DNA from 3 places in the Massilia sp. NP310 genome. Region 1 is predicted to be linked to each of the others. Evidence: riboswitches for the same ligand, from Rfam matches in the RefSeq annotation. Region 1 holds a riboswitch; each other region holds the start of a gene.
The links. Region 1 has a riboswitch for cobalamin ahead of KY496_RS22140 (TonB-dependent receptor domain-containing protein). Riboswitches for the same ligand answer to the same signal wherever they lie in the genome.
Positions count from the first base shown of each region.

Region 2: another riboswitch for cobalamin. It lies ahead of KY496_RS17665 (cobaltochelatase subunit CobN); the one in region 1 lies ahead of KY496_RS22140 (TonB-dependent receptor domain-containing protein).
Region 3: another riboswitch for cobalamin. It lies ahead of KY496_RS25950 (TonB-dependent receptor); the one in region 1 lies ahead of KY496_RS22140 (TonB-dependent receptor domain-containing protein).

Region 1 is NZ_CP080379.1:5,019,314-5,024,195, forward strand. It holds gene KY496_RS22135 (iron ABC transporter permease) at 1-459, opposite strand, end outside; gene KY496_RS22140 (TonB-dependent receptor domain-containing protein) at 519-2,372, opposite strand; cobalamin riboswitch at 2,437-2,670, opposite strand; gene KY496_RS22145 (histidine phosphatase family protein) at 2,690-3,232, opposite strand; gene KY496_RS22150 (adenosylcobinamide-GDP ribazoletransferase) at 3,232-4,014, opposite strand; gene cobT (nicotinate-nucleotide--dimethylbenzimidazole phosphoribosyltransferase) at 4,011-4,882, opposite strand, start outside.
Region 2 is NZ_CP080379.1:4,023,906-4,028,787, reverse strand. It holds gene KY496_RS17680 (acetyltransferase) at 1-6, shown strand, start outside; gene ssb (single-stranded DNA-binding protein) at 177-680, shown strand; gene KY496_RS17670 (ROK family transcriptional regulator) at 762-2,012, opposite strand; cobalamin riboswitch at 2,193-2,413, shown strand; gene KY496_RS17665 (cobaltochelatase subunit CobN) at 2,591-4,882, shown strand, end outside.
Region 3 is NZ_CP080379.1:5,863,699-5,868,580, forward strand. It holds gene ylqF (ribosome biogenesis GTPase YlqF) at 1-858, shown strand, start outside; gene KY496_RS25945 (class III extradiol ring-cleavage dioxygenase) at 859-1,683, opposite strand; cobalamin riboswitch at 1,770-2,023, shown strand; gene KY496_RS25950 (TonB-dependent receptor) at 2,091-4,058, shown strand; gene KY496_RS25955 (cobalamin-binding protein) at 4,063-4,882, shown strand, end outside.

The DNA of each region.
Region 1 (4,882 bases):
GGCCGCCTGGCCGCTGCGCAGGTCGCGCCGCGCCAGCAGGTACAGCAACATCGCCACGCCGATGGCGCCGGCCAGCGCGGCGGCATCGACCATCAGCGTGGACGCCATCAGGAGCAGCGCCAGCAGGGCGCCGACCGAGGCGCCGGACGAGACGCCCAGCACATACGGGTCGGCCAGCGGATTACGCAGCAACGCCTGCATCATGAGGCCGGCCAGGGCCAGCGCGCCGCCGGTCGCGAACGCCACCAGCGCGCGGCTGGCGCGCAGCTCGAGCAGGGAGGCGGAAAGCGAATCGGGCTGGCCGCTGGCGAGCTGGCGCAGGGCGTCGGGAATCTCGCCGAGAGGCACCCGGATCGATCCGGTCATGCCCGCGAACAGCAGGGTGGCAATCGAAAACGCCAGCATGGCGCCGACGATGAGCGTGGCGCGCTGGCGTAGCGGTGGGACGGATGCGTGCATGCTGGCCCTGTTGGTTTCGGACGCCCGCGGCCTGGCTGCCGCGGGCAAGGGGTTATAGCTTAACGGATGCCGTAGCGCAGGGCCGCGAACCAGGTGCGGCCGCTGGTGCCGTAGTTACGCGCGATTTCGTACTGCTTGTCGGCGACGTTGTCCAGGCGCATCAGCAGCGACCAGTCGGGCGTGAACTGCCAGGTCGTGTGCAGGTTCAGCAGGCCGTAGCCGCCCAGGCGACGGTTGTTGGCGGCGTCGTCGAAGCGCTCTCCCGATACCGTCAGCTCGGCGCCGGCCTTGAGCGTGCCCATCGTGTAGTCGGCGCCGAAACTGGCGTGCTTCTTCGCGCGGCGCGCCAGCTGCTTGCCGGTGGTCTCGTCGCGCGGATCCTGCCAATCGAGGCTGGCGCGCAGGTCGACGCCCATCAGGCGCGTAGCACCGGCCAGCGAGAATCCTTCGAGCTGGCCTTCGTTGACGTTGTAGGCGCAACTGCGGTTGACGCCGTCCGGGCATGGGGTGCTCGACACGATCATGTCGGTCAGGCGGTTGTGGAAGTAGGTGGCGTCCAGCTGGTAGCTGTCGCCGTCGTAGCGCAGGCCCACTTCGCGGTTGCGGCCTTTTTCGGGCTTGTTGGTTTCCAGGCCGTAGCCGGGGAAATACAGCTCGTTGAAGGTCGGGGCGCGGAAGCTCGTGCCGACGCTGGCGGTGGCGCGCAGGCCGTTGCCGAAGTCGTAGCCATAGCCGGCGGCGCCGGTGTTCTTGCTGCCATAGACCGAGCGGTCGTGGCGCGCGCTGACGTCGACCAGGTGCTGGCCGCGCTTGGCCGAGTAGGCCGCGGCATACGAATTCGTGATGCGCGAGCGCTGCATCGTCGGCACCTCTTCCTTGCGGTGCGTGTACAGCAGCTGCAGCGTGTCCTGGCCGATGGCGATGTCGTTCTGCCAGCTGAACTCATCCTGCTGGGTGTCGATCTGGCTGGCGCCGGATGGCGTCGCGTTGGTGAAGTTGCCCGACTTGTCTTCCGAGCGCGCGTATTGCACCGTGCTGTGCCAGTTCGGCAGGATCTGGTTGCGCATGAAGACCGCGGCGGTGTTCAGGTCGTTGTCGCTGTGGACGCCGTAGTTGGCGGTGCCGCTGTCGTACTGGCTGTACAGGCGGCTGACCAGGAACTGGGCGCCGATCTCGTGGCCCGGCGCAAGCGCCATCGACACGCGGCCGTTGGCGTTGCGGCGGCGGTAGCCGTCTTCGTCCGGGTTGTAGCCCGAGGCGCCCGGGCGGGTGGAGGAGAAGCCGTCCGAGTCCTCGTAGCCGGCGCCGAAGGCGTAGCTGACGGCGTTCGGGCCGCCGCTGCTGCCGTAGATGCCGGCATCAAGCTGGCGGGTGGCGTTGCTGCCCACGCCAACCGAGCCGGTGACGACCGGGGCGCCTTCGCCCTTGCGGGTGAAGATCTGGATCACGCCGCCGATGGCGTCGGCGCCGTACAGGGTGCTCAGCGGCCCGTAGACGATCTCGATACGGTCGATGGCGCCCAGCGGGATCGCGTTCCAGCTGGCGGTGCCGGTGGTCGCCGAACCGAAGCGCACGCCGTCGACCAGGACCACGGACTGGTTGGCGTTGGCGCCGCGGATGAAGACGCTGGTGGCGGTGCCGGCCGGGCCGTTGCGCGAGATTTCGATGCCGCGCTGGCGGCGCAGGATGTCGGCCACCGAACCGGCGCCGGAACGCGCGATCTCTTCGGCATCGATGACGGTGGTGTCGGCGATGACGTCGGCGGCGCGCTGCGCGCTGCGCGTTGCGGTGACGACGACGGTGTCGGCGGTAGGAATGGCGTCAGGCGACGGTGCGTCGGCGACGGCGGCGGACGAGATGACGGCGAGGGCGAGCGAGACCGCGGCGGCTTGCCGGGTGACTGGAAAATTCATGAACTGTTTCTTATAAAGGGCAACCAGCCGACGTCCCCGTAGGCCAGATTGAACGGCATCGCGCGAGGCGACGCCACCTTTTGGCCGGTATCCGGGCTGACAAGTATGGCCGTCCGACCTTCCCATGCATGCGCACAGTGGTATGAGGGGACGGTTTGCCGCATGGCTCGAAGAGAGCATGCGGCACTTGCTTACCGTTGCGGGGGCAGCACACGTTGGCCCTTGAAAGGAGCTTCGTGTTTCCCGTTTAACTGCGACTGCGAACGCAGGCGCGAGCACCAAAACGCGCACATTATAAGGCGTTGTCCAAGGCGTTGTCAGGTTTCCAGCATCATCACTTCACCGTAGCCGATCCGGTGTGGCGCCTGCGCAGCGCGCAGCGCGGCCTCGACCAGCGTGCCGCCGAGGTGCAGCGAATGCAGGAGGCGCATGGTGCCGGCATGGCAGATGACCAGGGCCTGTGCGTGTCCGGCGCGCCGGATGTCGGCATCGAAACCGGCCACGCGTGCGGCCACGTCCATCACGCTTTCGCCGCCGCCGGGTCGGTAGTGCAGCAGGTCGGCGCTCCAGGCGTCGATCTCGCTGCGCGGGATGTCGTCCCAGCTGCGCATTTCCCAGGCGCCGAAGTCGATCTCGGCCAGGCGCGCGTCGAATACCGGCGCCGGCGAGAGCTGCGCCGCCAGGACCGCGCTGCGGGCCAGTGGGCTGGCGTAGACGGGCATCGCGCCGGGCAGCCCCTGGCTCGCCAATGCGGCCAGCACCCGTTCGACGTCGGCTCGATCCGCCGCCAGGTCGCTGCGGCCGTAGCAGTGCCCGGCCGGCACCTCGGGCCGCGGATGGCGCACCAGGTAGAGGCGCATCAGGCCAGCACGCCGCGGCCGAGCGTGGCCAGCACCGCGATATAGACCGCCACTTCGGCCAGTTGCTGCACGGCGCCGAGGCAGTCGCCGGTATAGCCTTGCAAGCGCCGCGTGAACTTACGCGCGAGCCAGCAGGTTGCAACGAGGGACGCCACCAGCGCGGCGACGATCGCGGCCAGGTCGAGCAGGCCGCAGGCCAGCAGGCCGAGCGCGGGCAGCAGCACGGTGACGGCGGCGATGCCGAACTCGCGGTCGCTCATGCGCACCGCCAGCGGCTTGGCCTTGCCCTCGGCGCGGGCGTACTCCATCTGCCAGATCAGGGAAGTTGCGGCCAGTCGCGACAGCGGGTGAGCCAGCAGCAGGGCGGCCATGGCGCTGGCCGGCGGCAGGCTGGCAAGCAGGGCCAGCTTCGCGCCGAGCATGCAGACGATGCCGATCGCGCCATACGCGCCGACCCGCGAATCCTTCATGATCTCGAGCGCGCGTTCCTTCGTCATGCCGCCGCCCAGGCCATCGCAGGTGTCGGCGAAGCCGTCTTCGTGGAAGGCGCCGGTGAGGTAGATGGTGGCGGCGGTGGACAGCACGGCCGCCACTGGCGCCGGCAGCCACTGCGCGGCCACCAGGTAGACGAGCGCGCCGATGGCGCCGACCACGACGCCCACCAGCGGGAAGTAGCGCGACGCATGGTTCAACCAGCTCGGCTCGAAACCGACCCAGCGCGGAATCGGCAGCCGCGTGAAGAACTGCAGCGCGATGAAGAACAGGCGCAGCTGGTGCGTCATGCCGAGCGTTCGCTCACTTGCGCCGAGGCGAAGGTGGCCATCTCGTTCAGGAAGTTGGCGCTGGCGTGCAGCAGGGGCAGGGCGAGCGCGCTGCCGGTGCCTTCGCCCAGGCGCAGGCCAAGGTCGAGCAGCGGACGGGCGCCGAGCTCCTCGAGCAGCAGGGCGTGGCCATGCTCGCCCGAACAGTGCGAAAACACGCAGTAGTCGAGGATGGCCGGCTGCAGGCGTGCGGCCACCAGCAGCGCGCTGGTGACGATGAAGCCATCGATCAGCAGCACCTTGCGCAGCTCGGCCGCCTTGAGCATGGCGCCGGCCATCATCGCGATCTCGAAGCCGCCGAAGGTGGCCAGCACCTCGAGCGGCTGCACGGCGTGGGTGTGACGGGCCACGCTTGCCGCGACCACGTCGGCCTTGTGGCGGATACCGTCGGGGGTGAGGCCGGTGCCGGCGCCGACGCAGCGCGCCACCGGCTGGCCGGTCAGCTTGTGCATCAGGGCGGCGGCCGACGTCGTGTTGCCGATGCCCATCTCGCCGAAGCCGACCACGGTGCCGGGGAGGTCGCGCGCCAATGCCATGCCGTGTTCGAGCGCGGTCGCGCATTCCTGCGCCGTCATCGCGGGTTCGAGCGCGAAGTTGCGGGTGCCGTTGGCGACCTTGCGGTGCACGAGCCCCGCGCGTGCGCCGAAATCGTGGTTCACGCCGGCGTCGACCACGTGCAGGGCGCAGCCGTTCTGGCGCGCGAATACATTGATGGCCGCGCCGTCGCCCAGGAAGTTCTCGACCATCTGCCAGGTGACGTCTTGCGGGAAGGCGGAGATGCCCTCGGCCACGACGCCATGGTCGGCGGCGAACACCAGGATCGCGGGTT
Region 2 (4,882 bases), 1.0 Mb from region 1:
ACCTGACATTGCGTCCGATTGAGGAAGCTCACCGGCCAGGATTTATCACGTTTTGATGCATTAAAAACCACGAACAAATTCTGCTGAACAGGCATAATATCGGGTTGCAGCACACAGTTCCCTGACGCTTAGTCAAGTGCAGAGTCAGGGCTCACAACACCATTCAAGGAACCATCATGGCATCAGTCAACAAGGTCATCATCGTCGGCAATCTCGGCCGCGATCCCGAAATCCGCTACATGCCGAGCGGCGACGCCATCGCGAACATCGCGGTCGCCACTTCCTACCGCTCGAAGGACCGCAATACCGGCGAACAGAAAGAACTGACCGAGTGGCACCGCATCTCCTTCTTCGGCCGCCTGGCCGAGATCGTGGGCCAGTACCTCAAGAAAGGTTCGTCGGTCTACGTCGAAGGCCGCCTGCAGACCCGCAAGTACACCGACAAGGACGGCATCGAGCGCTACGCCACCGACATCATCGCTGAAAACATGCAGATGCTGGGCGGTCGCCAGGGTATGGGCGGCGACAGCATGGGTGGCGGCATGGGCGGCGGCATGGACGACGACTACTCGGCCCCGCAGCGTCCGGCTCCGCGCCAGGCGCCACCGGCTCCGGCCGCGCGTCCGCAGCCGAAACCGGCGCCGAACTTCTCGGATATGGATGACGATATTCCGTTCTAAGATTTCCGGTCTGATCGGTACGACAAACCCTGCGAGTGCATCATTCGCAGGGTTTTTTTATAGTGCAGCCTATTCAAGACACTAGCGCCGCGCCGCCTTCAGGAACAAGCCATGCGCCGGCGCGAAGTTCGCATGCAGCGGCAAATAAGCCGCGCCGATGACCTTGGCCGTCATCCCGATCGTCCCCGCCATCACCAGCGGCCGCTCGGTGCCCTGCCAGCTGTAGCGCGTCATCTGCTCCTGCACCGCGGCGATCAGGCGTTCGAGCAGGGCGCGGCTGACGGCGCCGTCGACGATCACGCCGTCCAGGTCGAGCAGGCAGGCTGCGCCGGTGACGCCGAAGGTGATCGCATTCGCGGCTTCCTCGACCCATTGCAGGGTCACCGCTTCCCATGGGCCGCTCAAGAGGCGGTCGTCGCCGAACGCCAGCGGCGCCAATCCGGCCTGCGCAAGCATCTCTTCCAGCCGCACCAGCGAGGCCGCCCCGAGCAGTTGCGGCGCCACGCCGCGTTCGTCCGTTCCGGCCAGGCCCAATGGCATCGAACCGATCGCGCCGGCGTTGCCGAACTGGCCGCTGTGCGGCTCGCCGTCGATCACCAGGCCGCCGCCGACCAGGGTGTCCACGAACACGTACAGATAGCTTTTCAGCTTGCGTCCGCGGCCGGCCACCAGTTCGGCCACGCAGGCCGCGATCGTGTCCTTGGCGAAGTCCACGCGCAGCGGCGTCATGGCCTGCAGGCGGATGCGCAGGTCGACCCGGCGCCAGGCTTCGGCCTGATGCGGCAGCAGGCTTTCCAGGCCGTGCCAGGTGCCCAGCGTGAGCGGGGCGGCCAGGCCGATGCCGGTCAGGCGCGGGGCCAGCTCCGGGCCGAGGAAGTCGTCCACCTCGCGCAGCCTGGCGTCGATGGCGGCGAACACCTGCTCCACGTCGGGGCTGGCGTAGGGCGTCGACGACTGCCAGCGCAGCGCGCCCGTGAAATCGAGCAGGACCACGTCCAGCGCGCGCCTGCCGATCTGGATGCCGATCGAGAACGCGCCTTCCGGATTGAGGGCGATCGGCTGCGACGGCTGGCCGACCTTGCCGCGCACGGCGTCGCGCTTGACCACCAGCTGCTCGTCCAGCAGGCGGTTGATGATCACCGAGGCGGTCTGGGTGCTCAGATTGGTCAGGCGCGCGACTTCGGCCTTGGGCAGGCTGCCATGGGTGCGGATCGCCTGCAGCACGACCCGCTCGTTGAACTCGCGCATGCCGACCTGGTTCGAGCCGACGGTGCGCAGCAGCGGCATGGTGGCGGGGTCAAAGGCGGGAGGCGGTGCGTTATAGGGCGGCATGGCGCGGCGTTCGATGGGCAAGACAGCGGGAGACGGTAAGTATACGTCCTTCCGCTAAATAAACCTATGCGACTTATTTTTCGGGCCGATCGGGCGCTGTTGGTCGCCGCGCTGGGCCGCTTCGCGCTCGCCCGCCAAAAAATAATGCGGTGACAACTGGTCGAACTTGGCGTTAGAATCGCGCCCAATCAAGTGAATGGTGCCTTCCTGCTCGTCTGCAGGGAGGTGAAACGGGAAGCCGGTGACGTGCGCGATAGCCATCGCGCGCCAGTCCGGCGCAGCCCCCGCTGCTGTAAGCCTGACGACCCCGGTCGAACGCCACTGTGCCCCGTGCACGGGAAGGCAGGACCGGGGAAGGAAGACGGCGAGCCAGAAGACCGGCCATCCACGATGCATTCGCACGTCCCGGGGTGAGGGCGTGCCTGTTGGTTGTCCGCTGTTCCTTCTTTGTCTGCTCGCGTCATTCGCTGCGATCGCTCGCCTGCGCGGCGCGCAAGCGTCCCTGTTCATCGTGGAAGGATGGCGGCTGCCTGTTGTCGTGCGCGCGTCAAGCGCGCAGCTGAAAGGTCGACGTTCACATGAACACGCTTCTCCCTGTCCGCATCTGCGTCGCGCTGGTGTTCCTGCTCGCCTGCATGTCGGGCTTCCAGCACGCCGGCGCCGCCACCCTGTTCGCCGTGGTCACCGAGCGCGCCGCGCCGGGCGCGATCGAAGCCGCCCACCGCCACCTGGCCAGCCATCCGCAAGACCGCATCCTGCTGCGCACGCCGGCCCAGCTGATGGCGGCCGGCGAACGCGAGGTGGCGCAGTGGATCGCCGGCGCCGACACCATCCTGGCGGTGTCGCTGTTCGGCGATCCGGCACGGCGCATGAAGGATGCTCTGGCGCGCCACGCCAGGCCAGCGACGGCGGTGCTGGCGCTGAACGGCGAGGCGACCCTGAACCTCATGACGCGTTCGCGCCACGGCAGCCTGGCCGGCTTCTCGCCCGAGCTGCTGCGCCAGCTGGCGAGCGAAGCGCCGCCGCAGGCCGCGTTGCAGGCGGCCGAGCTGGAGCCCGCCGCGCGCCACTGGCTCGCAGCGCGCCGCGTGTGGCAGGCGGGCGGCGTCGACAACACCACGGAGTTGATGCGGCACCTGCTCGCGCCAGGCACGCCCCTGGCCGATCCGCAGCCCGAGCCGACCCTGCGCCTGCGCGCCGGACAGCGCGAGCTGCAGGACGGCGCCGCGTGGGGCAATGCGTCGACGCTCAGCCTGCGCGAGCGCCCGACCGTGGTCGTGCTCGACCTGGCGAACATGGATGGCGTGGTGCCAGCGGCGCTGTGCCGGCGCATCGAAGAACTCGGCCAGCCCTGCGTGCAGCTGCTCACGCGCTGGGGCGGCGCCTCGCGCGAAGCGCTCGAACGCCTGCCGCAGCTGGTCGCGCCCGCCAAGCCTGCCGCGCTGGTGGTGCTGCAGGATTTCGTGGTCGGCGCCGCCGAAGGCCGGGAGGCGGTGGAGGCGGCTTTCAAGCGTTTGGACATCCCGGTATTCAAGGCGATCCGCCTGTCGGACCGCACCGCGATGCAGTGGCAGCTGTCGCCCGACGGCCTGCCGCCCGATTCGGTCCAGTACCGCGTCGCCCTGCCCGAGCTGCAGGGCATCGGCCAGCCGATGGTGGTGGCGGCCCTGGGCCAGGCCCGGCGCGACCGCCAGACCGGCATCGAGAACCGCCCGCCCGTGCTGCTGCCGGCCGAAGTCGATCGCCTGTCGGGCCGCGTGGCGCGCTGGCTGGCGCTGCGCGCCAAGTCGAACGCCGACAAGAAGGTCGCGATGGTCTACTACAACCATCCGCCGGGGCGCCAGAACATCGGCGCCGACAACCTCAACGTGCCGGACTCGCTGTTCGGGATGCTGCATGCCCTCAAGGCCGCCGGCTACACGGTCGGCGACCTGCCAGCGTCGCCCGAGGCGCTGCTCGACATGATCATGGCGCGCGGCGTCAACCTGCCGGAAGACCGCGCCGCCCTGCGCGAGATGGCCGGCGCCGTCAACGGCGTCACGGCGCAGGATTACGCGCGCTGGTTCGCGACCCTGTCGCCGCGGGTGCGGGGCGAGATGCAGGACGGCCTGCTGGGCCGCCTGCATGCCGACGTGCTGGCGGCCGAGAAGGCCGGAGAGCGCGCGCTGGGCCGCAAGCAGGCCGAGACCGTGATCGAGGAGCTGCTGCACCTGGTCGAGGGCGTCGACCATCCGCAGCGCGAGCAGGCCACGCGCGACCTGCATGCGCTGGAAGAAGGCTACTTTGCCTGCCTCGATGAAGCCAGGCCACGGCCCTGCAAGGCGCTGGCGCCCCTCTACCGGCGCCTGATCGGCTACGGCATCGAAGGCATGCGCGGCTGGGGCCCGGCGCCGGGCAAGGTAATGGTCGATGGCGGCAAGATGCTGGTGCCGGGACTGGTGTTCGGCAACGTCTTCATCGGCCCGCAGCCGCCGCGCGGCTGGGAAGTGGACGAGGAACTGCTGCACGCGAACACCAGCATCACGCCGCCGCACCAGTTCCTGGGCTTCTACCACTGGATCCGCGACCGCTTCAAGGCCGACGCCGTGGTGCACGTGGGGCGCCACTCGACCTATGAATTCATGCCGGGCAAGGCCGTCGGCCTATCGAGCGACGACTATCCGAGCCTGATCGCGAGCGACCTGCCGGGCATCTACCCATATATCGTCGACGGCGTCGGCGAAGGCACGCAGGCCAAGCGCCGCGGCCTGGCCATCATCGTCGACCACCTGACGCCGCCGCTGGCCACCACGCCGCTGTACGACGAACTGCTGTCGCTGCGCCAGATCGTCGAGAGTTTTGAAGCCGCATCGTCCGAATCGCTCAAGACC
Region 3 (4,882 bases), 840 kb from region 1:
CTCGATGCGCGCCTGCCCGAGGCGAGCTGCAACCCGCTGGTGGAAGAGCTGCGCAAGTTCCGCCAGCGCCCTTGCCTGAAGGTCTTGAACAAGATCGACCTGGCCGACCCGAACGCGACCGCCGCCTGGAAAGCCTATTACGACGCCCAGGACGGCGTGACCGCCTATCCGATGACGACCAAGAAGCCGGCCGACGTCGCCCGCATTCCGGACCTGGCCCTGTCGCTGGCGCCGCACCGCGGCGTGCCGACCAAGCCGCTGCGGATCATGATCATGGGCATCCCAAATGTAGGAAAATCAACACTGATGAACGCGCTTTTAAAGAAGCGTGTGGCCAAGGTGGGCGACGAGCCCGCCGTGACCAAGACCCAGCAGCGCCTGTACCTGAACAAGAACGTGGTGCTGGTCGACACTCCAGGCATGCTGTGGCCGAAGATCGCCATGGCCAGCGACGGCCTGATGCTGGCCGCCAGCCATGCGATCGGCACCAATGCGCTGGTCGAGGAAGAAGTGGCCGAATACCTGGGCGAGCTGCTGCTGCAGCGCTATCCGCAGCTCTTGAGCGCGCGCTATGGTTTCAAGACCGAAGGGATGGATGGCGTGGCCGTGATCGAGGGCGTGGCCCAGCGCCGGGGTTTTCGCGTGCGCGGCGGCGATTTCGATTACGAAAAGGCGGCGCACACGCTGCTGCAGGATTACCGCCAGGGCGCGCTCGGCCGCATCAGCCTCGAGACGCCGGAATCGCGCGCGGCCAGCCTGGCCCAGCACGAGGCCGAGATGGCCGAAAAAGCACGTATCGCGGCCGAGAAGGCAGCCGCCAAGGCCGAAGAAGCGGCGCGCGGCAAGCGCGGGACGTAATCACACCGCTGGCGGTGCCCCGAACCTGAAACTCGACACCGTCAAATTCCCCATGAACGCGTCTTCATGATAGACGCAGGCGGCCGCCTCCCGCTCGGCCGCCCCCAATGCCACCATCAGCGGAATCAGGTGTTCCTCGCGCGGATGCGCCGCCCGCGCCATCGGCGCCGCATCCCAGCGCAGCAAGGCCTGCTCACGTTGCGCCGGATCGAGTTCGAGCAGCGCGTGCTGCAGCCAGCCGTCGAAAGCGCGTGACGCCTCCCGCCCGTTCGGCCCGAACTGGCGCAGGTTATGGTACGACAGCCCGCTGCCGATGATCAGGATGCCTTCGTCGCGCAGCGGCGCCAGCGCACGGCCCGCCGCCAGGTGGGTGGCCGGATCCAGGTCGCGCCGGATCGAGAGCTGCACCACCGGCATGCGCGCTTCCGGATAGACCGGGTACAGCATCGAGAATGTGCCATGGTCGAAGCCGCGTTCGGCGTCCATCGCGGCCGGGTGGCCCGCGGCGGCGAGCAGCTCGGCGACGCGTCGCGCCAGCGCCGGCTCGCCCGGGGCCGGGTACTTGACCTGGTAGGTGTGCGGCGGGAAGCCGCCGTAGTCGTAGATCATGCCCGGCGCCGTGCCGGACGACACCATGAACTGCGGCGTTTCCCAGTGGGCGGTCACGACCAGCACCGCGCGCACCGTGTCTCCAGCCTCGGCCCGCAGCGCGGCCAGCGAGTCGGCAAGCTGGTTGTAGGCCGACCCGTACTGCTCGCGCATCCACGGCCAGGGGCCGCCGCCGTGCGAGACGAAATAGGTGGGCAAGGTGGGTAAGCGCGCCATGATCGCTCCTGTCATGCATTGAAACGGTCATGTTAGCCCAAGCGGCAAGAGCTTGCCGGTGGCCGGGCAGGTCGCACCTTGTCAAGGTATAATCGCCCCGTTTTGGTGCTCTCGCGCACATCCAGGTACGCGAAGTTAAACGGGAAACACGACATGGCCGCGCCGCGCGCCGCCATGGAAGTGTGCTGCCCCCGCAACGGTCAACAAGCGCCGCGCCTGCGTCTGCAGCGTGGCGGACGGTCTCGACAACCACTGCGCCGCTGTACGGTCTGTTCTGCGCAGGAAGGTGAGGCCGTCATGCTTGCCAGCCCGGATACCGGCCAATACAGGTGGAAGCGCCAGGCGTTTCCGTTGACTCCGGGCTGCGGGGAAGCAGGCCGGTGCCTTTTACCGAGAACACATTCATCATGATTTTTGCAGCTGCACCGCGCCGCGCGCCACTCGCACTGGCTTGCGCCTTCGCCCTGTCCGCCATTTCCGCCCATGCCGTCGCCCAGGACGCCGCGCAGTCCTCCCTGCCATCGGTCCTCATCACCGGCCCGCGCTTCCCGGCCCAGGCCACGCCGATCGGCGCCACCGTCATCACCGCGGAGCAGATCCGCAGCGCCGGCGCCCTTGATGTCAATGCGGCGATCCGCAAGATCGGCGGCGTGTTCGGCCGCCAGAGCCTGGACGGCTCGCCCGACTTCGGCCTCGACCTGCGGGGCTTCGGCACCAACAGCGCCCAGAACACGGTGGTGCTGGTCGACGGCGTGCGCCTGAACGAGAACGAGCTGGCGCACACGGTGCTGTCGACCATTCCCGTGGACACGGTGGAGCGCATCGAGATCACGCGCGGCGGCAGCAGCGTGCTGTATGGCGATGGCGCCACCGGCGGCGTGATCAACATCATTACCCGCCGCGGCGCCGGCGCGGGAACGCATGGTTCCCTGTTCGCCGAAGCCGGCCGCTTCGACCACCGCGACCTGCGCGCCTCGGTCACGCACGGCGCCGGCCCATGGTCGTTCGACGCCGCAGTAAGCGACCGCAGCACGGATAACTACCGCGACAACAACAAGTACGAGCAGACCAGCTTCAGTGGCGGCGTGCAGTATGCCTACGCGCCGAACGGCCGCGCCGGCCTGCGCTTCGAGAGTTCGCGCTCCGATTCGCGCCTGCCGGGTTCGCTGAGCGAAGAGCAGTTCCTGACCATCCCGACCCAGAGCAACACGCCGAAGGATTACGGCTCGCTCGACACCGACCGCGTGACCGCCTTCGTCGAGCACCGTGTCGGCGCCTTCGAGCTGGCGGCCGATCTATCGCATCGCGAGCGCGAGGTCTCGTCCACCTACGATTTCGGCGCACCATCGACGTCGATCTACGAGGCCGAGCAGACCCAGTTCTCGCCGCGCCTACGCCACACCCTCGACCTCGGCGACAAGCGCAACGAATTCGTCACCGGCATCGACCTGATCCGCTGGGAGCGCGACGTCACCTCCGCGTTCTCGGCCGGCGACGCGCGCCAGGACTCGAAAGCCTTCTACCTGCGCGACGAACTGCGTTGGAACGCCCCGCACAACGCCCGCCTGGCGGTGGGTGGCCGTCACGAACGCTTCGAGAAGAACTACAGCGACCCGCTGGCCTTCCCGCCGGTCGTGAACGAGCACCGCAAGCAGTCGCTCAACGCCTGGACCGTGGAAGGCAGCATCGACGTGATGCCGCTCGTGACCGTGTTCGCCAAGGCCGGCCGCAGCTACCGCATCGCCAATATCGATGAAAACAGCTACCGTTCGACCCTGGACGTGCTGGAGCCGCAAACCTCGCGCGACCTGGAACTGGGCGTCAGCGCCGGCCTCGATGCGCGCAAGGTGACCGCGCGCGTGTTCCGCCACCGCCTGACGAACGAGATCTTCTACGACCCGACCATCGGCTATGGCGCCAACACCAACCTCGATCCGACCCGCCGCCAGGGCGTGGAGCTGGAAGGGCAGGCGACCTTCGCCGACGCCTGGCGCCTGCTCGGTTCGTGGCAGTACGTGCAGGCCGAGTTCCGCGACGGCCCGAACGCCGGCCGCGAGATGGTGCTGGTGCCGAAACACGTGGTCACCGCGCGCCTGGCGTGGACGCCGGGCATTGGTCAGACCGCCGACATCGGCGCCCAGTGGGTCGACAGCCAGCGCTATGGCGACGACTTCACCAACAGCTGCAGCACCCGCATGCCGTCGTTCACCACGATCGACGCCCGCTATGCGCGCCGCTTCGGCCCGTGGGAAGTGGCGCTGTCGGGCCTGAACCTGGCCGACCGCCAGTACTACAGCCAGGCCTACAACTGCCGCGCCGGCATCTATCCAAGCGACGGTCGCCAGCTCAAGTTGTCGCTGCGCTTCGACTTCTGAGGCCATGAAGTCCGCGCTGGCGGCCGTGCTGGCCGCAACCTCGGTCAATGCGTTCGCGGCGATCGCCGTCGTCGACGACGCCGGGCGCACGGTCACGCTGGCGCGGCCGGCGCAGCGGGTGATCTCGATGGCGCCGCACGTCACCGAGCTGCTGTTCGCGGCCGGCGGCGGGGCGCGCACGGTCGGCGCAGTGGACTACAGCGACTATCCGGCGGCGGCGAAAAAGCTGCCCCAGGTCGGCAGCTTCAACAAGATCGATGTCGAGCGCGTGCTGGCGCTGAAGCCCGACCTGCTGGTAGTCTGGCAGAGCGGCAACCCGACGCGCCAGGTCGAGCAGCTGGCGCGGCTGGGCATCCCCGTCTATTACAGCGAGCCGAGCCGGCTGGAGCAGGTCGGCGACAGCCTGCTGCGCCTGGGCCGGCTGCTCGGCACCGAGCCCGTGGCCAGGCGGGCGGCGCACGACTACGGCGCGCGCATCGCGGCGCTCAGGACGCGCTACGCCGGGCGGCCGCAAGTAGGCGTGTTCTACCAGGTCTGGGACCGCCCGCTGTACACCCTCAACGACGACCATGTCGCCAGCGACATCCTGCGCCTGTGCGGCGGCCGCAACCTGTTCGGGGCCCTGAAGACGATCGCGCCCGAGGTCGGCATCGAGGCGGTGATCGAAGCCGATCCCGAAGTCATCCTGGTCGGCAAGCGCGACGATCCCAAGGGCCCGGGCTGGAAGATCTGGCAACCGTACAAGGGCATGACGGCGGTAAGACGCGGCAACCTGTTCGAGATCGATGGCGACCTGACCAGCCGGGCGGGGCCGCGCACGGCGG